Regions from separate parts of the Affinundibacterium danionis genome, predicted to be linked through region 2. Evidence: predicted binding sites of a transcription regulator. Region 2 holds the regulator's gene; each other region holds the start of a gene.
The links. Region 2 encodes sigma-54, which starts transcription at its own class of promoters, with help from an activator protein. Its sites were predicted from a motif close to TGGCANGNAANCTGCTTT; they were not measured.
Positions count from the first base shown of each region.

Region 1: a site for sigma-54 is predicted at 4,140-4,157, ahead of ACFFJH_RS04420 (pilin). Genes of this name have one in related genera too.
Region 3: a site for sigma-54 is predicted at 3,315-3,332, ahead of glnA (type I glutamate--ammonia ligase). Genes of this name have one in related genera too.

Region 1 is NZ_JBHLXJ010000004.1:67,903-75,957, forward strand. Features, by position in the region: gene ACFFJH_RS04400 (M48 family metalloprotease) at 1-432, opposite strand, end outside; gene moaC (cyclic pyranopterin monophosphate synthase MoaC) at 503-1,027, shown strand; gene ACFFJH_RS04410 (PglL family O-oligosaccharyltransferase) at 1,048-2,541, opposite strand; gene ACFFJH_RS04415 (pilin) at 2,947-3,405, opposite strand; gene ACFFJH_RS04420 (pilin) at 3,627-4,079, opposite strand; gene ACFFJH_RS04425 (FHA domain-containing protein) at 4,377-4,958, opposite strand; gene ACFFJH_RS04430 (Stp1/IreP family PP2C-type Ser/Thr phosphatase) at 5,206-6,012, opposite strand; gene sucD (succinate--CoA ligase subunit alpha) at 6,331-7,212, opposite strand; gene ACFFJH_RS04440 (GIY-YIG nuclease family protein) at 7,256-7,543, opposite strand; gene sucC (ADP-forming succinate--CoA ligase subunit beta) at 7,586-8,055, opposite strand, start outside.
Region 2 is NZ_JBHLXJ010000003.1:25,509-33,563, reverse strand. Features, by position in the region: gene aroKB (bifunctional shikimate kinase/3-dehydroquinate synthase AroKB) at 1-328, shown strand, start outside; gene ACFFJH_RS02865 (deoxyguanosinetriphosphate triphosphohydrolase) at 356-1,507, shown strand; gene ACFFJH_RS02860 (DUF4197 domain-containing protein) at 1,619-2,311, shown strand; gene ACFFJH_RS02855 (enoyl-CoA hydratase/isomerase family protein) at 2,419-3,510, opposite strand; gene hpf (ribosome hibernation-promoting factor, HPF/YfiA family) at 3,684-4,037, opposite strand; gene ACFFJH_RS02845 (RNA polymerase factor sigma-54) at 4,165-5,649, opposite strand; gene lptB (LPS export ABC transporter ATP-binding protein) at 5,664-6,410, opposite strand; gene lptA (lipopolysaccharide transport periplasmic protein LptA) at 6,407-6,994, opposite strand; gene lptC (LPS export ABC transporter periplasmic protein LptC) at 7,082-7,696, opposite strand; gene ACFFJH_RS02825 (KdsC family phosphatase) at 7,686-8,055, opposite strand, start outside.
Region 3 is NZ_JBHLXJ010000007.1:366,505-374,559, reverse strand. Features, by position in the region: gene glnL (nitrogen regulation protein NR(II)) at 1-937, opposite strand, end outside; gene ACFFJH_RS07295 (DUF4124 domain-containing protein) at 1,085-1,561, opposite strand; gene glnA (type I glutamate--ammonia ligase) at 1,723-3,138, opposite strand; gene ACFFJH_RS07285 (rhodanese-like domain-containing protein) at 3,732-4,190, shown strand; gene ACFFJH_RS07280 (TonB-dependent receptor plug domain-containing protein) at 4,290-7,265, opposite strand; gene ACFFJH_RS07275 (2-dehydro-3-deoxy-6-phosphogalactonate aldolase) at 7,584-8,055, opposite strand, start outside.

The DNA of each region.
Region 1 (8,055 bases), on a different contig from region 2:
CGCCAATTCAGATTCGGATTGCGCCGCCAAAATCAAACCCGAATGAAAACCAATAAAACCGCCGGGAAAAGCAAACGCATTTAAAACCGGATCGCGCACCGCAAAAAATTCAAATTCATACAACGATTCACCGCGCGCATCGGGACGTTTATCCAACAAACTATTTCCTAATTTAGTCAAATATTCAATCACCGGTCCATCTTCCAAATAATCGGGATCGAGCCTAACACTACTCATGATCTGCTCACCAATTTTGCGTTCCATCACAGGCGATAAATCACCGCGTGCGGTATCACCTAAAGTTGGTAAGGTTTGATTATTTTTCGTCGCTTGTGCCATCACTGTTGGCGGCACCGCCAGACTAGTGCTCAAAGTCGTGACCAACATGAGACGCATCAAGTTTTTGCAAAATTGCGGGAAATCTTTTTTCACGGTGATATCATCACTACTCGGTTTTTAAACAAAACTAGTTTAACTCACAATTTATTATCGCGTTCATTTTATGACAAGTACTACTTCTACCGACACCAACTATGATCCGGCCAACGGCGGACTCACTCATTTTGACCAAAGTGGACAGGCACACATGGTGGACGTTTCTGCAAAAACGGATACTCATAGAATTGCGGTTGCAAAAGGTAAGATAAGTATGCAAGCGGCGACCTTCAAGCTGATTCAAGAAGGTAATGCAAAAAAAGGCGATGTACTAGGTATCGCAAAAATTGCAGCGATCATGGCAAGCAAACGCACCAGCGATTTAATTCCACTCTGTCATCCACTGGCCATTACCCGGGTCGCGGTCGATTTTGAATTACAGGAAGAAACCCACAGCATCAATTGCACAGCACAGGTCGAAACCGTAGGTAAAACAGGCGTGGAAATGGAAGCATTAACCTCTGTACAAATCGGCTTACTCACCATTTACGATATGTGCAAAGCGATTGACCGAGGCATGGTAATGAGCGATATCAGAGTGCTAGAAAAACACGGTGGCAAATCGGGCGATTGGGTGTCGATGATAGATTAAGCTTGTATCCCCTTGCTTACCTACGGCGCATCACGCTTAGGCATTTGAAGAAAAACTACCGCAAACCGCTCATCGTTTTGCGCCAGACTTTGCCAATAATCAAAGTAGTTGGGGTAGACAATTGGATGTAAGCGCTGCAAAGTCTGAAGACTACGTTGCGCCTTGGCTGGCTGTCCATTAAGTACATAAACTTCCGCCAATTTGTTCAAAACATGTACATAGCCAAAACGCAAACTCATACGCTCAATAAAAGCGATCTCTTGCGCAGACATGTTTTCTTTTGGCGTGACTTTCATCAACTGAAAATAGTCAAAATAATCGGGCAATAAAGTCAATCCCGGGCGCGCTATCGCCGCTTCTGGGACTGCGGCGATCGTCTCAGCCTGGCGAAACGCTTTAAAGCCATCAACCACACGTTGATAGTCCAGAGTAACTAATACCAACACCACCATGCCCGTCACTGAAATGGCAGCAGGTACAACCCGTGGCACAGTAATCACCCAAGCTTGATCTGGCCAGCGTATCTGATGCAGCATTCCCATTAATACCGCGATCGGCAACAACACATAGGCATACCAAAGCGGGAATTCAACCATGCTATGCACGCCTACCGCGATGAGACTTAACATGACAAAAGCGACCTGATTATTTTTCGCGGCTGAACGTGCAACACAAGTCTGATAAAACCAAAAGAGCAAAGCCGCGAAAATCAACAAAGCCGCCGGCACACCCAATTCCGCCATCAAATTCAATACGAGATTATGCGAGTGCTCGGCATAAATAGTAGATGGAAAATCAGCCGCAATCTTAACTTGCTCAGCACCAAAACCAAACCAACCGACACCGAACCACGGATGCTGTTTGATCATGAACCAAGCCTGCTGCAACAAGCCACTGCGCTCAGATCGTCCACCGACTCGCTCAGCGATAGTGGCACTAGAAAAACCCAACATATCCGCAATTGAGGGCAAAAACCACACGAATCCAACATACACCAATAAAAGTAATAGTATTGCCGTTCGACGCATTGGATACTCGCCTATCGCTCTACACCAAGCCAACAAAGCGAAAACAGGCAGAATAATCCAAGCGATACGAGATTGCGTGAGTGCTAGTCCCCACAATAAAAACACTGAAAATGCCAGCGCCAAATACCCGTTAAGACGTTTTGTTTGCGCTAGCCACCATATTGAGGCAAGGCCAAAACAGAGTAACAAGGCCAATTGATTCGGCTGCGCCACATTAGCAAAAGGACGCATAGGCGTGTCAGGGCTGTGCGCCATGTACATTACTATAGGACTCCAGTCGAGTCCTGCTATTTGTATGCATTGCATTAATACGGACAGCACCGAGGCTAGCAACTGTACCCAAGCAAACATTAAGCAAATCTTTTCAGCACCTTGTAATTGCTTAGCCCAATTTGCTCCCAATATCATCGCGAATACTGTCAAGACAAAATAAAACAAGGGATAAACTGAATATTGAAATCTGCTCAAACCAATCACAGACTGCATGAACAACGCAAAGATACAGAAAATAGGAATGAACAGCGCCGCAGAAAGGCGGATTTCAATCTTAGAGGATGACACAAAGCCAAGACAACAAGCGAGCGCGGCTACTACAACTAAGGTTTCGTGGTAATAGGTGCGGAAGGGGTGGACGTGAACAGATAGTAGATTGGCGAAAAGGTAAAAAGCACCAAAAGTCACAAGCTGGTAATGCAGAACCCTTTGGGAGAACATCAAGTTTTTCGAAAATGGAGGATATTGTGTAGAAAATTAAGCGGATTTCAACAAAATAATAATGATTGAAAGCCGCTTACTATGAGCTAAAAATCTTTGCTCTAAAGTTCAATGTCAATTTAGGCATCGTATTTTGAACAACTAAGCACTAATAGCACATATCTGAATAGAAATCTATTAGCTACCGACACAGTAGTTATCACCACCGATAATGCGTTGTTTCACTGAAGATGAACAGGTCCAAGCACCAGTTGAGGCACTGCGATTAAAACTAATAGTCAAACCCCTAACAGAATCAGGCCCACCAACTATTGTCGCCAATATCGTCCCAGAATTCGTCACATTAGGAATTGAAATTTGGCTATTCGGATTTACCGACTGCACACCGATAAACCAAGTTGACGTGGTACTAGGATTCACCAATGTTGGGGTCAAGCCATCATTCAATGCAGCATCAAAGCCTGTTTTACCAGCAGCAGCTTCTGTAAAAGCCGCCGTAAACTTAGATTTTGCTACATAGTCTTGGTAGGCTGGGATTGCAACTGCAGCTAACATACCAATAATAGCCACCACAATCATTAATTCAATCAGGGTAAAACCCTGCAAGCGCGAAGACAAGATTAAGTTTCGTTTCATTTAACCCCCCCTTCCCAAAACAAATGCAACTTCAATAAGACTCGATACTACAAAGAAAATAAGACAACTTTTCCAAACGTTCTTACTAAATCAGGGTAAAAAAAGATTTAGAATCTTTAGATATAAAAACACCCCATGCTTGGGGTGTTTTTATATAAATTGCAAACATAAAAACCTAGCAGAACAAATAAATCTCTACCGCTAGATTCCAAGTTAAGCAATTAAGTACCTGTACAGACAGTCGTCGGTCCAACGAATTTTTGAGAAACGCCAGTTGAGCAAGTCCAAGCGCCAGTCGCAGCATCACGTTGCAAAGTAATTACACCGCCAGAAACTGTCGCTGGTCCTTTAATAATTGTTCCTGTGATAGTACCACTAATACCACTTACAACATTAACCGATGTGTTGTTATTTATAGGTTGCACGCCAATAAACCATTTAGTTGAATCACTTGCACCAGTGGTTGCAGTTAAACCATCATTCAACGCAACGTCAAAACCAGTTTTACCTGGAGCAATTTCAGCCAAGGCCGCTGCAAACTTAGATTTAGCAACATAATCTTGATAAGCTGGAATCGCAACAGCAGCCAAAATACCGATAATCGCAACAACGATCATCAATTCAATCAGCGTAAAACCTTGCTGTACGCGTTTAGTCATTTTTGTGTATTTCATTTAAATACTCCTTAGATTAAGAAAAGATAGTCCAGCCAAATCCCGTACTACACGAACTAATAAGCAAACCCTGTGCCAACGCCATTCATTGCAAATTAGTTAAACTCAAAGCAAATATACAGACGTAAAAGGCAATTTCAAAGATATACTATGACAAATTTCGTCACTTTGAATCAAAAAACGGCCAGTTGACATAAATTGTCAGCTACATCGAATGTAAAATATCAAGATACCCTTGAAACAAAAAAGCAGTGCTCAATATGGCACTGCTTTTTTGACCCAAGTACATTAAGAGCCTCAACTCAACTGAAACTCCATCTTAGTTCCCGACAAATCAATCACATCGCCATGTTGCAAAATACTCGGCCTTGCATCAATACTTTGATCGTTAATCTTGGGAAACATTTTTCCTTCTACAAAAACTATCTTAAAACGATTACCTTCACGAGTGATCGACACCACCAGAATACCGGGACTTCCTAGGCTAGTAATTGGCTTGAAAAGTATCATTTCTTTTCCAGCATTGGTGCCGGTTAACACTTTGATTCTAGCGACCTTCAAGGTTTCATCTGGCGCCGCAACATAATTATCATCTTCCAGCACAAACTTTAGCTGGTATTTACCCATCTCTATCACATCACCATTTTGCAATAGATGTTTTTTAATGGGCTGACCATTGACCGATGTTCCATTGGTACTGCCAAGATCTAGAATGAAGGAACCTTCCGATGTGGTATCTATTGCTGCATGACGGCCACTCACAGCCAGATGATCAAGAATTAGCTCATTACCAGGACGACGCCCGATATTTAATCTTGCGCGATCTATGCTCTGCTCTTTTTGAACTTGCCCATTAAAAACGACGACGACTTTAGCCATATAAATCCACCGAACTCAAATTATTTTCAAGGAAAGCTGAACTTGTTGAAATATTGAAGAAATACGATCAAATTTTAAACACTTCAGCCATTACCACTACATTTAGGGGGGAGTTGCTACTTAGGCTTCAAAAAATATACTTAGTTATTAATACTAACTACTAATATCTTCAACACTATCCGATAGCGTAACGATATTGAATTAACAAACAAGTGCAGTTTTATTAGGCCTTTATTCTTATTGTCTTTTAGCTAGCAAAAATATACTCCATAAAGCGTCTTTCCTGCAATTCTTTAACGCGTATTAAAACAACAGAAATATTATCCGGACCGCCTTGACGATTCGCTAAATAAACTAAGGTTTTACTACAAGTGTCTAAGTCATTCGATTGTTCGCGCAATACGCTTTGAATATGAATTTGATCTAACATATCCGACAAGCCATCGGAGCAGAGCAGATAAATATCACCGACCTTCATCTGGTGCTCATGTACTTCCACATCAATTTCTTCGTGAGAGCCAACCGCTCGCGTGATTAAGTTTTTAATTGGGGAAAGATGCGCATCAGCCAGTGAAATCAAACCAGCATCAATTTGCGCCTGCAATACCGAATGATCCTTAGTAATCTGTTCTATATAGTTATCGCGAAAACGATAGGCACGTGAATCTCCTACATGACCTATGAACAAGCGATCAAAATAGCTAAGAGCAACAACAATGGTGGTACCCATGCCGAAATTATCTGGATTCTTATTCGCCTGCTCTATCACTTCCTGATTAGCGTGGGTGATCGCATCACTAATCCACTTGGCGGGCGCTGAGGATTGCCAAGGTAATCTTAACATCCAACTAGCGGCTTGTTTCTGCTGTATCTGTTCGCGCACCAGATCTACACTCATTTTGCTGGCCACTTCTCCCGCGTTATATCCGCCCATACCATCAGCCAAGATGGCCAAACCGATCTCAGCATTGATCTCGATTGCATCTTCATTATGACTGCGCACCAATCCTATATCAGTATGACTGGCAAATTCCAAAACTGTTTGTACAAACATGGACGAAGAAATTTTTGTGGTGTCGATTATATGGAATAAAAAAGCGAAAAATCAATTAGCAGAAAAATGACACCCTGACATTTTGCTGAAACACAAATATGCTAGAGGCCAAATCTCACAAACTACTTTAGCTTAACATTATTGCTGGAAATTTTGACGTTCCAATAAGAAATTTATGTTTCAATAGCGCAACGGCAACATTGGTACAGCAAGCAGTTAAGAGTTTGCACCTAGCTTCTTATAGCGAGCAAACCTAAAACATCAGAAAATAAAAAAGGAGCCGAGGCTCCTTTTTTAACTACCTAAATCATCCAAAAATTACAACATCGCCTTCAACAAGCGTGCCATTTCAGATGGATTCTTAGTTGCTTTGATACCGCATTCTTCCATGATATCTAATTTTGCTTGCGCAGTATCAGCACCACCAGAAATCAATGCACCCGCGTGACCCATACGTTTGCCTGGAGGCGCAGTCACACCAGCGATGAAACCAACCACTGGTTTCTTCATGTTGTCGCGTACCCAGTAAGATGCATTCGCTTCGTCTGGACCACCGATTTCGCCGATCATGATCACAGCGTCTGTATCTGGATCATCGTTGAACATCTTCATCACGTCAATGTGTTTCAAACCATTGATTGGATCGCCACCGATACCAACTGCAGAAGATTGCCCCAATCCGAGTGCAGTCAATTGACCAACCGCTTCGTAAGTCAATGTACCAGAGCGGGAAACCACGCCGATACGACCTTTACGATGGATATGACCTGGCATAATACCGATCTTGATTTCGTCTGGTGTGATCAAACCTGGGCAGTTAGGGCCGAGCAATTTTGTTTTGCTACCCGCTTTTGCCATGCGGTCTTTCAACATCATCATGTCACGAACAGGAATACCTTCTGTGATACAGATCGCCAAATCGAGATCCGCTTCAACTGCTTCCCAGATCGCAGCCGCTGCACCTGCTGGTGGAACGTAGATAACTGAAACTGTTGCGCCAGTTGCTGCTTTAGCTTCAGAAACATTCGCGTAAATTGGAATACCTTCGAAATCTTCGCCAGCTTTCTTTGGATTAACGCCAGCCACGAAACAGTTTTTACCGTTTGCGTAGTCGCGGCACATACGTGTATGGAACTGGCCAGTTTTACCAGTGATACCTTGGGTGATGACTTTAGTGTCTTTATTAATCAGGATACTCATATATTCCTCTATCTCGTCATTCCCGCGAAAGCGGGAATCCATGTTAATTTAGTAGCTCTAGATACAGGTCTCGCCACTCAGAATTGGTTTTCTCGACTAACTCGATCTTCCAAACACGATTCCATTTTTTAAGCTGTTTTTCGCGCTTTATGGCTTCGCTTATATCTTCATGAACTTCAAACCATACCAATTTTTTCAAACCATACTTTGCACTAAACCCATCAACAAACGATTCTTTATATTGCCAAATTCGTTTAATCAAATCTGAAGTCACACCGATATAAAGTGTTCCTCGGGGCTTATCAGAAAGTATGTAGGTATAACTCAACATCTGTAAATGGATTCCCGCTTTCGCGGGAATGACGCATTTATATTATTTATGACTAGCAGCAGCGGCAACTACCTTCTGCGCGGCTTCTTCCATCGTGTCTGCAGAAATGATAGGCAAACCAGAGTCAGCTAACATTTTCTTACCGATATCTTCGTTAGTACCTTTCATACGTACCACCAAAGGCACTTGCAATGACACTGCTTTAGACGCCGTGATCACGCCTTCAGCAATCACGTCGCAACGCATAATACCGCCGAAGATGTTGACCAAGATCGCTTTCAAGCCTGGGTTTTTCAACATGATCTTGAATGCTTCGGTCACTTTTTCTGCAGTCGCGCCACCACCTACGTCGAGGAAGTTTGCTGGCTCGCCACCGAACAATTTGATGGTATCCATAGTCGCCATCGCCAAACCTGCGCCATTGACCAAGCAACCGATGTTGCCGTCGAGGGAGATGTACGCCAAGTCGAATTTCGATGCTTCGATTTCCGCTGGATCTTCTTCGTCCAAAT
Region 2 (8,055 bases):
TGAATCGGGGCTTGGTTATGGCAAGTGGTTACATGGCGAAGCGGTCGGTTGCGGTATGGTGATGGCTGCAGATTTATCGTATCGCCTTGGCTATATCGACTATGTGACTAAAGTCCGCATCAGTAAATTAGTTGAAGCCGCTGGATTACCTACCGTCGCACCAGATCTGGGCGAGCAAATTTGGTTGGATCTGATGGAAGTGGATAAGAAGAATGAAGGCGGTCAAATCAAATTCATTCTGTTGAAGCCTCTGGGTCAGAGTATGATTACTCAGGTTCCTAAAGCCACTTTGTTGGCGACATTGAATGCTTGTATTTTGCCTACCTGATGTCTGCATAAAATCACCGAGGACAGTATGTTCACCGATACGCATCTAGCCCCTTATGCTGCACAATCCGCGCAAACTAAGGGGCGGCGTTTCGTAGAACCTAGTCCCGGTACCCGCTCCGAATTTCAACGCGACAGAGATCGTATCATCCATAGCGCAGCGTTTCGTCGCCTAGAATATAAAACTCAGGTCTTTGTGAATCATGAAGGCGACTTGTTTCGTACTCGTCTCACACATAGTATTGAAGTCGCCCAAATCGCACGTTCTATCGCCAGAAATTTACGTTTGAACGAAGACTTAGTGGAAGCGATCTCTTTAGCCCATGATCTCGGTCACACACCTTTTGGTCATGCTGGACAAGACGCTTTGAATGCCTGCATGAGAGACTATGGTGGCTTTGAACATAATCTACAGAGCCTGCGCGTCGTTGATACTCTTGAAGAGCGCTATGCCAGCTTTGAAGGTTTGAATTTAACATTCGAAGCGCGTGAAGGCATACTTAAACACTGCTCAATAAATAACGCCAAGGCCTTGGGTGAATTGGGCCTGCGCTTTATTAATAAAACGCAACCTAGCTTAGAAGCGCAACTCACGAATTTGGCGGATGAAATTGCCTACAATAATCACGATATTGACGATGGGCTGCGTTCTGGCTTGTTGACCGAAGCACAGTTAATGGAAGTGGATTTCTATGCACGTTTTCGCCGCGAAGTGGATGATACTTATCCGGGTATCAGTGGTCGGCGCGCGATTTCCGAGACGATACGGCGCATGATTAATATGCTGATTAGTGACCTGACCCAGACAGCGCAGCAAAGGATACGCGACGCAGCGCCCAAGTCGATTAATGATGTGCGCACCTTGCCCGCTATGATGGCATTCTCAGATGCGACCTACCAAGATGCGAAATCATTGAAGCAATTTTTATACGAGCATTTGTACCGGCATTATCTGGTGAATCGCATGAGTCATAAAGCCAAGAATACTGTGCGTGAATTATTTGAAGTGATGATGGCGCAGGCTAATTTGGTGCCACCTGACTATCGAGTGCAAGCCTCGTTAGATAGTGAACAATCGCGCTTGTTACAAGCACGTCGTATCGCCGACTATATCGCGGGAATGACGGATCGTTTTGCGATTCGTGAGCACAAGCGCTTATTCTTGATAGAAGAAGTTTGAGAACTGATAGTGGTACGTAGCACCTAGAATTTCTTGAAGAAGTGCTAAAGTGCATTTGACTCGTATTTGATTCGCATTTAATTCGAATTGAATTAACCGTAAGGACATAAAATGAAACCATGGGTAAAACACAGCGCTAGCGTGATCGTCGTGGCCTGTGCAAGTTTTCAAGCGCATGCTGCCGATTTGAGTAAGCTTAGCAACCAAGATGCGAATGCGGGTTTAAAGGCTGCGCTAGAAACGGGCGCAAACGCTGCGCTACAAAAGCTCGGTGTCGCCGACGGATTTTTAGGTAACGACAAAGTAAAAATCCCGCTGCCGTCAATGTTAGAAAAAGCACGCCCTTTGTTGAAATTGAGCGGACAAAGTAAGCAGCTAGATGAACTCGTCGTTGCCATGAATCGAGCGGCAGAGTCAGCGGTGCCGATGGCAAAACCACTATTGATGGATGCGGTAAAAAGCATGTCGGTAACGGACGCAAAAAATATTTTGAGTGGCGGTGATACTTCGGTCACCAATTTTTTCCGTGAAAAAACATCGGTATCTTTAAGCGCAAAATTCTTGCCTTTAGTCAAAGGCGTCACCGATAAAGTTGGACTCTCAACCAAGTACAACGCCGTGATGGGCAAAGCACAAAAGTTAGGTGCAGTACCTGAGAAAGAAGCGACGGTCGAATCTTACGTCAGCAACCGAGCAGTGGATGCGCTCTACACGATGATTGCAGAGGAGGAAAAAGCCATACGCCAAGATCCTTTGGCTGCGGGTAGTAAGATTATCGGTAAGGTGTTTGGCTTACTGAAATAAGCTGCTACGCAATTACTAGATATTCGAGATTCGATAAAAAAAGCCGAAAGATGTTCGCATATCTTTCGGCTTTTTGTCGTCGGTATTAGGTATTACGCTGAGGTGCCCTACGGTAAATGCGCCAAAGGATGCGCATAGCTTGGCCATACCTCAACAAAAAAATCGGATATCATTTCTTCAGTCACTTCAGCAATAGTAGCCGGTGACCACTTTGGCATATTGTCTTTATCGACGACCAAAGCACGCACGCCTTCTAATACTTCACCATGCTTGAAACAATGCCTTACCATGGTACGCTCCAGACGTAAGCAGTCAGCCACCGATCTTGATTGGCAGCGACGTAATTGCTCTAAAGTGACAGCCATCAATAGTGGTGAACGTTTATGCATGGTGGCTAGGGTTTTCTTTGCGAATTCGGTGTCATCACCTGCAAGCGACGCACAAATGTTATGCAGACTATTGCCAGAAAAATGTTGGTCTATTGTCGTTCGGTATTGTGCCAGCTGTGAATGCTCTGGCGAAATATCAGATGCAAATTGCGCTGAAAATTGACGTATCGCTACCCGTAAATCCGCTTCTGTGTGGTGTGCAATCAAATCCATTAAAGCCGGAATTTGTGTGGTGGGAATATAGACATCTGCTAAGTTAGCATAGATGGCATCAGCTGCCTGAATAATTTCTCCCGTGAGACCTAAATAGCTACCGATTTCGCCTGACGTTTGATTTAGGAAGTAACCACCGCCCACGTCAGGAAATAAGCCAATATTCACTTCCGGCATCGCCATTTTCGTACGCTCTGTGACGATGCGCAAACGACTGGCAACACCAGACTGCGCGATACCCATACCGCCGCCCATCACGACACCATTCATCAGAGCGATATAAGGTTTTGGGTAAAAGTGAATCAAATGATTGAGCGCATATTCTTCCGTGAAAAAATCTTCTAACAAAGCGCTGTCACCCTTAGGTGTCAGTGTGCCTACATCGTAGAAAAAGCGGATGTCTCCGCCCGCACAAAAAGCTTTTTCGCTACTGCTGTGTATGAATACAGCACGAATATTAGGATCGTTATGCCAAGCGCGCAAAGTGGCGGTGAGCACACGCACCATGTCTAAGGACAGGGAGTTTAGTGCTTTAGGACGATCTAAAGTAATGATGCCAACATGATTACGGATTTCGGTGATGACGTGAGAGCTCATTTTATTTGCCAAAAATAGTGATGCTGAATTTTACCTTAGGGCATAAAGTAAAAGATGAAAAAGACCGACAGTCTTTTAAGTTGAAATTTCCGATGTCTGCCAGTTTTAAGACGTAAAAAAGGACGCTAAAAAGCGTCCTAGGGATCATCAAATTGATGAATCGGGATTCTGAATTAATCTAATTGTGTAGAGGCCGGATCAGGGATATGTTTGATCGCATCATGTTGATGGTCTTGAATTTTATCCTTGTGTTTGATGACCTGACGATCAAGTTTGTCGATTAAGGTGTCAATGGCGGCATATAAATCGTGCGCCAGACTTTCTACATGAATATCTTTGCCGCTGAGATGTAAATTAATGTCCGCTTTGTGGCGTTTGTCCTTTTCTCGGAGCTTATCAACCGTCAGGATAACGGCGATATCAATGACTTGATCGAAGTGTCGTCTTACCCGCTCTAGCTTGTTTTGTACATATTCACGAATTGCAGGAGTAACTTCGACGTGGTGTCCACTGATGGTGAGATTCATACTACGCTCCTATGGTGATATTGCTTCATTTGTTTCTATACTGCCGTTACTACGATCGCTCATTGGCAGAAATTTGTTTTGAGCTAAATCATATATAACGATAGAAAACAATATTTCAAGAACTGGTTTATAAAGATTTTCTTAGACTCACTGGGGGAATTTTCAGAGCTTCGCGGTACTTCGCCACTGTGCGGCGCGCGATGACCATGCCTTGTTCTCCCAATATGTCGGCGATCTTACTGTCCGAGAGGGGTTTTTTCTGGTCTTCTTCTCCTATTAATTGTTTGATCAGCGCACGTATCGCAGTAGAAGATGCTTCACCACCCGTTTCCGTTGCGACGTGACTGCCGAAAAAATATTTCAACTCAAACATACCATGGGGTGTCAGCATAAATTTCTGAGTTGTTACACGCGAAATAGTGCTCTCGTGTAATCCCAGTGTATCAGCTATTTCGCGCAAAACAAGGGGTCTCATCGCGACTGCGCCGTGCGTGAAAAAATTATATTGCCTTTCCACTATGGCTTGTGCAACGCGCAAAATCGTATCAAAACGTTGACGCATATTCTTGATCAGCCAACGCGCTTCTTGCAGTTGTGGGTTGAGACAAGGATCTCCGCGTTGTTGCTTCATTAAACTCGCGTACATCTGATTAATCCGCAGACGCGGCATGACATCACGGTTTAACATCACCTGCCATTCGTCGCCGATTTTCTTGACCACAACATCCGGCACCACATAGTCTGATTTCGCTATCGCAAATGCCAAACCCGGTTTGGGGTTACATTGACGAATGACCACTTGCGCTTCGCGTAAATCTTCATCATCGCATTGCAAAAATTTGCGTAATTTGGTGAAATCTCGTTGCGCGAATAAAGGTAAATATTGCTCGACAATTTGTAGCGCCAAGCGGCGTGTCACAAAAGGAATTTTAGGAAAACGTTTGATTTGTAAGGCCAAACATTCCGCTGTATTGCGCGCTCCGACGCCTTCAGGCTCGAAGCTTTGCAGCATAGTTAGGGCGAACTGTAGTTCTTCTAATTCGACACAAAGGTCAATTGGAAGACTCTCGTAAATTTCGTCCAAGCTCTCGCACAAATAGCCATTTTCATCGATAGCGTCGATGATTAATTCTATCAAGGCACGATCACGCGGCTCCCTGATGTTCAGACGCATTTGCTCTAACAGATGTTCTCTTAAAGTGGTCTGCGCGGCTTCTAATTGCGGGCGACCATCTTCTTCATCGTTGTTAGATTTAGAGCCATTACTAGGCGCATCGTCGAAGCTCCAGTCATCATTGTTAACTGGCCCTGCATCGGCATCTGGGGCTGTCTCGTTAACTGTCTCGTTGCTACTCGTGTCGGGTGTTTTTTCTGCGCTTTGGAATTCTTTTTCATTTTGCTGAGTGGCATTATTAATGCAGCCATCCGCCAGCAAACGCACAGCATTGTCCAAAGCATCATCGACGCGTTCTAACAATGGATTTTCAGTCAGTAATACCTCTAACTCTTGATGTAATTCTAAGGTCGATAATTGCAGTAATCGTATGGATTGCTGCAATTGTGGCGTCAAAGCCAAATGTTGCGAGGTACGTAGCTGTAAGCTCTGCTTCATGATGAGTTCGTCGCTTACATGCGGAAATGTTCACCCAAGTAGACTCGGCGCACAGTCTCATTGGTGATGATTTCATCGGGGCGTCCGCTCGCCAATACCGAGCCTTGATTGATAATGTATGCATGATCACAAATGCCGAGTGTTTCTCGCACATTGTGATCGGTGATCAACACGCCGATATTGCGCTCCTTCAGAAAACGCACGATACGCTGAATTTCAATCACGGCAATCGGGTCTACACCAGCGAACGGTTCATCGAGTAAAACGAAGCGTGGATTGGTTGCCAAAGCACGCGCAATCTCCACCCGGCGACGTTCGCCACCCGATAAGGCACGAGCAGGATTCTCGCGTAGGCCATCAATTTGCAATTCTTCTAGTAGCGTGTCGAGACGTTGCTTGATCGCGGCTTTAGACAGTGCCTTACCCTCTTCATCGCGCTGCAGTTCGAGCACGGCACGCACATTGTCTTCTACAGACAGTTTGCGGAACACCGATGCTTCTTGCGGTAAATAAGACAAGCCTAAACGTGCTCTTTGATGAATCGGTAAATGCGAAATGTCAGTGCCATCGACATCAATTTTTCCGGCATCGGAGGGCACCAAACCAACGATCATATAGAAGGACGTGGTTTTGCCGGCACCGTTTGGGCCTAGCAATCCGACGACTTCACCACTTTTAACTTGTAGCGAGACGTCACGAACTACCTGGCGCATGCCATAGCGTTTTTGCAGACCTTGAATTGCGAGAGTGCTGGATATCATTTTTCTTGTTTAGCTTCTGTCTTAGCTTGCTTAGGTTCTGAAGTAATCGTCACGCGACCGCCACCGGGAACACGTTTGCCTGAGGTTGAATTAGTCGCAGTAAAAACATCGTTAATACTGTCATACGACAAAAATTCACCATTTTGTTCTTGCGTCATTTTTTGTTGACTCAAATAACGCACATTGGCTTTGGCAATAAATTTCACGACTTCTGTTTTCTTGTCATATTCAACGCGATCTGCGGAGCCTTCTATCCATAAGTCGGGGCCACCATCACGTTTTTGACGGAAAAATACCTGGCTACCGGGTTTGCCAGACAGCGTGACCATGCCGCCATCGCTAGTTTCGGTTTCTACTGCGTTCTCTGCTTTAATCAACAAAGTCCCACGCGTCAATTCGACATTCCCCGCTAAAGTTTTGGTGCCGGTCTTGCCGTCATAGACAGTGTGTTCTGCATTAATTAAGGTCTTTTTTTGGCTATCTGCTTTTTCAGCGTGGGCGGACGAAGTCAGTGTTGCCGTCAAAAATAATGCGCTGCCAAAAAATGTTAAGAAACGCGCAGTGGGATTTAGTTTGAAATCCATATTTAATCCTTTTTCATTGATGTTATAGCGACTTAAATGTGAGATATTTTTACAGTATCTCGGTATTTCCCCACCTCGGTAATGGCTTTATTTTGCTATTTTATTGTCGATCTCTATGTGTACGTTCTTTAAAAAATGAACTTTTTGATCTGCGTTATTGGCTACCATACCAAATGCGCTAATCGTCGCTCTTGCAGTCGTCATTTTGATTCGTGCATCTGTTTTCATTTTTTCACTATCAGGGTAAAGAATTAAGGAACTCGTTTCCATGATAATCGCAGCAGTACGCGCACTCTTTGCTCTTTCTATGATCACATTGTCCATCATGTGAATCTGGTCTTCTGGTTTGGCATTTGCCGACTCTTGGACTTTCTGTTTCACGATCGCGCGATCAGCACGAATTAACATCGGCGTCTTGTCTTCATCAATGCTGACAATACGCGGCTGTAGGATTTCAAATTCATCTTCTTGCGGAAAGTGAGTTAGTTTTTCACCTGTCACGCGGTAATTAGTATTCCCTGATTGCGACAAGCGCACGAAATTAAAATCTTCCACAAAATAGTCTGGCTCACTACGCACTTTGGCGCCATTTGCACGCTCTTCACTATTTCTGCGCATAACCTCATAGGCCCAGAAACTGCCTAGCATTAATAGTCCAAGCAGTGAGACGCCTAGCCATACTCGGATACGATCAGCCGTCATTTGTCACATCCAACCGCACATCCAAATTCACATCCAAACGCACATCCAAATTCACATCCAAACGCACATCCAAAAAAGGTGCTAATGCCGTGTCATATTTGTTTTGTGCTTTCAGAATGAAGTCACATACCTCGCGCGCTGCACCGCGTCCGCCGCTGGCTTGGGTAATATAGTCAACTCGGGTACGTACTTCTTGATGGCCATTGGGTACGCTGGCAGCGAAGCCCACGCGTAATAAAATTGGCAGGTCAATCACATCGTCGCCAATGAAGCCGCAGTGTTCGTGCGCTACACCTAACTCTCGTGTTAATTGTAAGAATGCCGATTTTTTATCGTGTATCCCTTGCATCACATGTGTG
Region 3 (8,055 bases), on a different contig from region 2:
GTCCAGAAACCAGAGGATAGAATATCCGGTCACGAATCGCGGGAGGAATACCAGGGCCGTTATCAATGATATGCAAATCTAATGCCAGCCTGTAACGTACCTTAGCCAAGGTCACTTGGCGCACTACCCGGGTTTTAAAAATAATCTCGGCATCACCTTCCGACATTCGCATGACGAGCGCCTGCGCTGCATTATGTGCAATGTTTAGGACAGCCTGAATCAACTGCTGTTGGTCGCCACGAAACTCTGGAATGGATAAATCATAGTCCCGCCTAATCAATAGACCTTTGGGAAATTCCGCCAGCATTAAACTGCGCACACGCTCACATACTTCGTGAATATTCACATCAGCGATGACCTGCGGCAGGCGATTCGGGGCCAATAGACGGTCTACCAAAACCTGCAAACGATCCGCCTCTTTAATAATGACTTGGGTGTACTCGCGCAGTTCTTTGGCATCTCGCTCTGGCAACTCCAATTCCAAAAGTTGTGCTGCTCCACGAATGCCACCCAAAGGATTCTTAATTTCGTGCGCTAGATTACGGATCAACTCTTTGTTTTCTTTATTTTGATCTTGCATGCGCTCTTCTCTATCCAACTTTAACTGTTGGACATTTTCGCGCAACTCAATCAACACTGGCGTGTCTGGTAGATCCAAGGCAGTCACAATACTATAGACATGCAACGGCTCTCGGCCGTTACGTTCCAATATTAGATCTTGGCGCTTGTCAGCAAACTGATGCTCTATAGCTTGTTGAAACCCATCCAAAAGTTCAACACCATTCAAAAATAAATTACTGAGTTGGGTATTGAGCAGTAATTTAAACGGTCGCTCTAATAGATTTTCTGCCGCAGGATTCGCATACACAATACAACCCTGTGGATTTAACACCAGCACGGAAGACGCTAGCAAATCTAATCCAGCAAATTGATTCATGGACTCAAGCATTATGCAATCTAAACATTATTCAAATTAAGGACCACTAAAATTAAGCATGATAAAAATGAAAAAGGTCGCGATTGCGACCTAATGCGACCTAGTGCCAGCTATGGCAACCGTAGCTGAGTTACATAGATCAAAATTTTATTTAAGGTTGCCAATCTCTCGTTTTAGTGCCTCAATATTTTTTTCGGTACGCGCAATATCATTTTTCAGATTATTAACACGTTCTACATACTTGGAGGGCATCCGTTCATCAGCTCGACGCTCTACTTCGCCACCGTTATATTCCTTTTTAAGCGCTTCTAATTTTTGTTCTTCGACTTTCAATTCATCAATCAAAATTTGCTTGCGATCTGAGTCACGCGCTTTCTGCGTACTATCATCTACTTTGGGGAAATTAGCTGGGCTGGCAGTTGATTTCGCGGTAGTTGTTTTTTTATTCGCACTAGCGGGCGCAGGCACCGCACTGCTAGGCAAATCTAATAACTTACATCCCTTGGTCACACCGGTATTTCGATAATCTTTCTTGCCATTCGCATCAGTACAGACATAGATCTGTGCATAAGCAGAAGAACTAAAGACAAACAAGAAACTTAGACCAATCAAATATTGCTTCATAGTGAGTCGCTTCGTGGTAAATAACGGGCTTAGTGTATGCCAAGCGACGATTTTTCACAATTGCCAAGCTCATTTCAAGCACGACTCGCGCTTACTCTGCCAATAAAACCTGACTACAGAACAAAAAAGCGGGGCATACCCCGCTTTCTATAGACCACTAATTACAGTGAGTAGTACATATCAAACTCAGCTGGATGCGTAGTCATGCGCATACGCTGCACTTCTTGCATCTTCAATTCGATGTAAGCATCGATCATGCTGTCACTAAATACGCCGCCACGTGTCAAGAATTCGCGATCTTTGTTCAATGCATCCAAAGCTTCTTCTAAAGAGGCACATACTGTTGGGATCAATGCGTCTTCTTCTGGTGGCAAATGATACAAATCTTTCGATGCTGCTTCTCCTGGGTGAATCTTGTTTTGCACGCCATCTAAACCAGCCATCATCAATGCAGAGAAGCACAAGTATGGATTCGCCAGTGGATCTGGGAAACGCGCTTCAACACGACGCGCTTTTGGATTCGCTACGTATGGGATACGGATAGAAGCGGAACGGTTCTTCGCAGAGTAAGCCAATTTCACTGGTGCTTCATAACCTGGAACCAAACGCTTGTAAGAGTTTGTACCTGGATTAGTGATTGCATTCAGTGCTTTAGCGTGCTTGATGATACCGCCGATGTAGTACAAAGCGAAATCAGATAAACCTGCATAGCCGTCGCCTGCGAACAGGTTTTTGCCGTCTTTCCAGATAGATTGATGCACGTGCATACCAGAGCCGTTGTCACCAACGATAGGCTTCGGCATGAAAGTCGCTGTCTTGCCGTAAGTGTGCGCAACATTCCATACAACGTATTTCAAGTTTTGCGTCCAGTCAGCGCGCTCTACCAAAGTAGAAAACTTAGTACCAATTTCATTTTGACCAGCGCCAGCTACTTCATGGTGATGCACTTCAACTGGAATACCCAAGGATTCCAAAATCAAGCACATTTCTGAACGCATATCTTGGAAGCTATCAACTGGTGGTACTGGGAAGTAACCGCCTTTGACCGTTGGACGATGGCCTGTATTGCCGCCTTCAAGTTTTTCGCCCGTTGTCCAAGAAGCTTCATCGGAATCAATTTTCACGAAGCAACCAGACATGTCAATTTTCCAGCGTACGCTATCAAAAATAAAGAATTCTGGTTCTGGACCGAAGTAAGCTGTGTCGCCAATGCCAGAGGATTTCAAGTAAGCTTCAGCACGTTTTGCAATGGAACGCGGATCGCGATCATAACCTTTACCATCTGCGGGCTCAATCACGTCACACTGCATGAACAATGTCGTTTCTTCCATGAATGGATCAATATTCGCTGTGTTTGGATCTGGCATCAAAAGCATATCGGACGCTTCGATACCTTTCCAACCTGCGATAGAAGAACCGTCAAACGCATGACCCGATTCGAACTTATCGATATCAAATGCGGAAATTGGCACAGTAACATGCTGTTCTTTACCGCGAGTATCCGCGAAACGGAAATCAACGAATTTAACTTCGTTGTCTTTCGCCATCTTCAACACTTCTGCTGGGGTCATTGCCATTTGAAACTCCTCAATCGTTCAAAAAACGTTCAAAAATAAGTGTAGGAACTACTAGAGCTACTGCATCAATACAAGTATCACTGCGATTTTTCTTCATTTTCTACCTACCATATGACCTTGGCATTTCAAAACGCACCATCACAATGCAAATAGGAAACTAGAATACGACGAGGATATTAGCAGAAAGCGTGCCATGTACAAGTAAAAGGAGACAACAAAATCAGCATTATTAAGTCATTGTTTTATATGGAAAAATCAAAATCAGCATAATTTATTAATTAATTCGCAAAATACATAGCGCACCAAATTGACGCCAACATTTCCATTAGCACTAATTTAGTGCAAAAATAATGCACCAAAACAGTGCTTAACTTGCAGCAACAATATTACCTGAAATGGCACTTTAAACAATAGCATTAGATCTCACTTTGTTTTTGAATCAAGCTTTGACCGCGCAACGCACAAGTCTTTTGGTAAGATTCTTAAATCAAAGTAAATTGCAAACTCAACTATCAACGGTCTGGACATTAGCCGCCAGGATCAATGTCCGCAAGATCACTAACGAAAACGGTAAGAACACATAAAGGAATGCTATGAAGGAGCTCATCGACAAAGCCAAACAACGCGGACTGGAACAAAATCTGCCGTATGCAGGTGCCGTGACACCTGAAGAAGCCTATCTTTTACTCCAGGCTGATAACAGCGTAATACTGCTAGATGTCCGCACCAATGCAGAGCGAGATTGGGTTGGCCGAGTCAATCTCCCAGAAGAACAGCACAAAGCAGTCCAATGGAGTCTCTACCCAGACGGCACACCCAATCCTGATTTTCTGATGCAATTGCAAAGCGCCGTTATCAACAAGAACGCGACTATCTTGTTCTTATGCCGATCCGGAGTGCGCTCACGTCACGGCGCCAAGTTAGCCACGGAACATGGCTATACGGCGTGCTTTGATATTTTGCAAGGTTTTGAGGGAGACAAGGATGCCCATGGCCATCGCAAAACGGTAGGTGGCTGGTGTTCGGCGGATTTGCCTTGGCTGGGTGCTTAGAAAATTGTTGGGCTTCACTCTGCTCAGCGCCAACCTATAAGGTGTAGTTTGGTACTGAATAAAACGAAGCCCAACAGGAAGCAACAATCTGTTTACAAATTACATGAACTTGTAACTCGCTGAGACGCTAATCACACGTCCAAACAAATTCAAAGCGTGGTTATAACCTTCCCAACCGTAAGGATCATAGAAGGGTTTGGTATTCAAAACATTCTTGATATTCAAACCCAAACGCAGATCTTTAACAGGTGTCCAGCCCAGACTTAAACTCACGGTTTTAAATGCAGGCGCACCACCGCAATTATTGGGCGCGACGGCAACATCGGCCGCAGTACAAGATTGCGGGTTATTATGTTCCTCGTCATTCTTGTCATAGGCCCACTTCGAACCACCGGTGTAATTGACGAACACGCTAGTGGTGAAATCACCATATTGCCAATCAACGTTTAAGTTCGCGCGCAATTTTGGATTACCGTAATAACCGACATAATTTTGCGAAAAACCCGAACCATCATCACCGTTATAGGCATTGCGATTCATGATCGTCGCTGACGAACCAAAGTTCAGTTTGCCATAAACGCCGAGATTAAAACGCGCGTGCGCATCAATATCAAACCCGTCTATCATGGTACGACCGCGATTCATATACTTATTGGTCAGCCCTGCCAAAATACCTACTGAATACTTAGGCACACCACCCGCACAAGCGGCCGCATTTGCCGCGTTGGCGCACATGCTCGCGACAGCCGCCATATTTGCTTTATCAAAATCGGTAATCGGGGCACGTACTGCATTCGGCGCACCGATCAAAGCTGGACCGTATTTCTCGACGGCCTGATCATAAACTTCGGTAAAATCCTGACGCACGATTTCATTGCGACGATATACGAACCAATAATCAGCCGAGATATCGAACTGTTTGCTCGCTTGATAGACTAATCCTAGGGTACTGATTTTGGCTTTTTCCGGTTGTAAATTCGGATTAGGTGGTGTCAAGCCGCCGATATTAATGCTGCAATTAGAGTTTAATAAAGACTTGCCCAACTCTTGATCTGTAGCACTGACCGATTTCATCAAAGTTTTTGCAATAGCATTGGTCTCATCACAACGCACGGTATCACGCATACCACCACGCTGCGCGTACACACCGCCTACACCAGACTCCGCCAAGTTCGGCGCCCGGAAGCCTTGCGAGTAAGTACTGCGTATCAGCAAATCTGTGATTGGACGATAACTGACGCCAATTTTTGGTGCCAAGTTAGCTGCGAAATTCGGATACTTATCAATCCGCGCAGCGGTATTCACTTCTAAATTTTTCGCCAAAGGAAAGATGGCTTCTCCAAACACCGCAGCGATCGTGCGTGAGCCATCAAACCAAGAACCGCCTTGTTGCGTGATCTTACCGTCGGCAGCATCTTTATTGCCCGGCGTTTCAAACTCTTCACGCATCAAGTTCACACCAAAAGCCGCGCGCGCATCACCTGCTGGCATTTTGAATAAACTACCTTCAAGCTTGGCATCCCAAGTGACTAATTTAGTCCAAGATTGAATATCAAAAGTCGGATAAGCTTGACGTAAAAGCTCTGCGTTTTTATCGCTGATCACGCCAAATTGGTAGGCTGGATTATCGGCGATATAAGTACGTTTTGTCACAGGATCAACCGTGAACGGACCGAAGGCTTTTTCGAATCCATCTTTGTTCACATTGATCGTTTGATACAACGTGGAATGACTGCCCGCAACCGCCAAAGCTGATTCAAAATCCCATTGCCCCAAAGAGCCACGCACACCCGCCATGGCGCGATAAGTTTTATCGGTATTTTGCTGGCCGAAGTGGCCTTTAGCATCTTGCATCAAATACGTCAAACCTGCCGCACCGCCCATCTTGTCCTTTAGATCGGCACTCATGTTTTTCAGGTACACATTGTTCGGCCCCAAGTAAGGATAGGTAAAGGTGTTAAGCGAGGTTCCCGTATTGCGTGAATACCAGTTTGCAGTACCGCCACCACTACTAAAGGAGCGCGGACCGTTCTCACCACGCATATCAATGTCGGTGTAAGCAACTTCACCAAACCCTTCCCAATCATTCGCCAGTTGTACGCGACCACTGACAAAAAGAGTTGCGCGATCAGACTTCGGTCCGGTATCTAAGGAGTAAGGTAAAGTATTCCAAACGCAGCGTGTGCCTGAGCCTTCGGTAATAAAAGTAGAACAGCCGGGTGCCGCCTGTTGATAGCGCTTATTATTCGCATTCTTATCAAACACAAATAAGGTACCTGGATTTAATTGCCCAGGCTGACTGCCTTCAGTGATGCGGAAATTACTGATGAAACTAGGATTATTTTTATAAAATTGATCCGGACGCTTCAAATAAGTATCTTCTAAAGCAATACGATCACGCTTATACAAATTCACCGAGCCATAAACATTATATTTGTCCTGTGCTAAGTCACCGAAACCAAACAAAGCGCTGGCCTGACGTTCGCCATACGATTTGACATCGCGTGAACTGTCAAAGGTCGCGCTAGCTTGCATACCTTTATAAGATTTCTTGGTGATGATATTGATCACGCCTGCGACAGCGTCAGAGCCGTACACCGCAGAAGCGCCGTCAGTTAACACCTCCATGCGTTCAATTGCAGCAGCGGGAATCGCATCGATATTTACAAATTGCGTTTGAAAGCCTTCGGGCGCGCCATAAAAAGACAAGCGACGTCCGTTCAATAAAATCAAAGTTCCTTGCGCTCCCAGCCCACGTAAATTCGCTTGTGAAGCACCATCAGAACCGGTGAACATAGAACGGAAATCTTGTTGCGCGGGACGAGCTGCAGGCAGATTATCAAGCACTTGCAACAGCGTGCGTGCTCCCATATTTTCAATTTGTTTGGAATCTATAATTTGCACTGGGGACGCAGTTTCTGCGTTCACACGTTTGATACTAGAGCCTGTCACTTCAACTCTTTGTACTTTCTCTTCTTTATTCTCAAGTTTTTCTTGCGCCTCTTGCGCATAAGCACAAGCGATGGAAGCGTATCCCACCGCAGTCAAGGCAATCACTATTTTTTTCAGTTTCATTCTTGTCTCCTTTGTTTGAATATCGATGCCAATGTAAGGACACCATCAGGATGACATGCACAAAATAAGAACACGCAGGCATACAGAGTGTGTCGTACTAATGAAAGATAAAGGAAAAATAAGGAGCGCAACAGCGAGGAATGTTTAAGCCATCATCAAGAAAAATTAGATGACTATACCGAAGAAAAGACAGTAAGAAAGAGCGCACTCATTGAAGAATATTTTTCGCTAAATACTGCTACTCAATACCCCAACTAAATACGCGCTACTTTTTCAAATAACAGATCGTAAAAAACAGATCGCTAAAATATCGAAGCGCTAAGCCATAGCCAAAGCACGCCACGCGAGGACATAGGCATCAGCACTCGCTCTCACTTGAGCAACACTCCATCCCGCTTTATATAAATTTGAACCTAGGCCAAATCCTTGCGCGCCAGCATCGACATACACTTGCAGTCCATCTGGTTTTACGCCGCCAACTGGCAAACATATCGTCTGCGCTGGCAATACGGTACGCCACGCTTTCAATACCGAGGGTGGCACGCTTTCGGAGGGAAATAGTTTCAAAGCATCAGCTCCTGCGTGTAAGGCGGCAAAGGATTCGGTCAAGGTAGCCACGCCAGGTGTACACAGCATATCCAAAGATTTTGCAGCACGAATTACTGCCGTATCGGCATGTGGCATCACGATCAAGCGCCCGCCCACTTGATGCACATCAGCGACTTGATCAGGCGTCATTACCGTCCCCGCTCCAATCAAACAATCTTTGGGCAACTGTTCTACCAGTAAG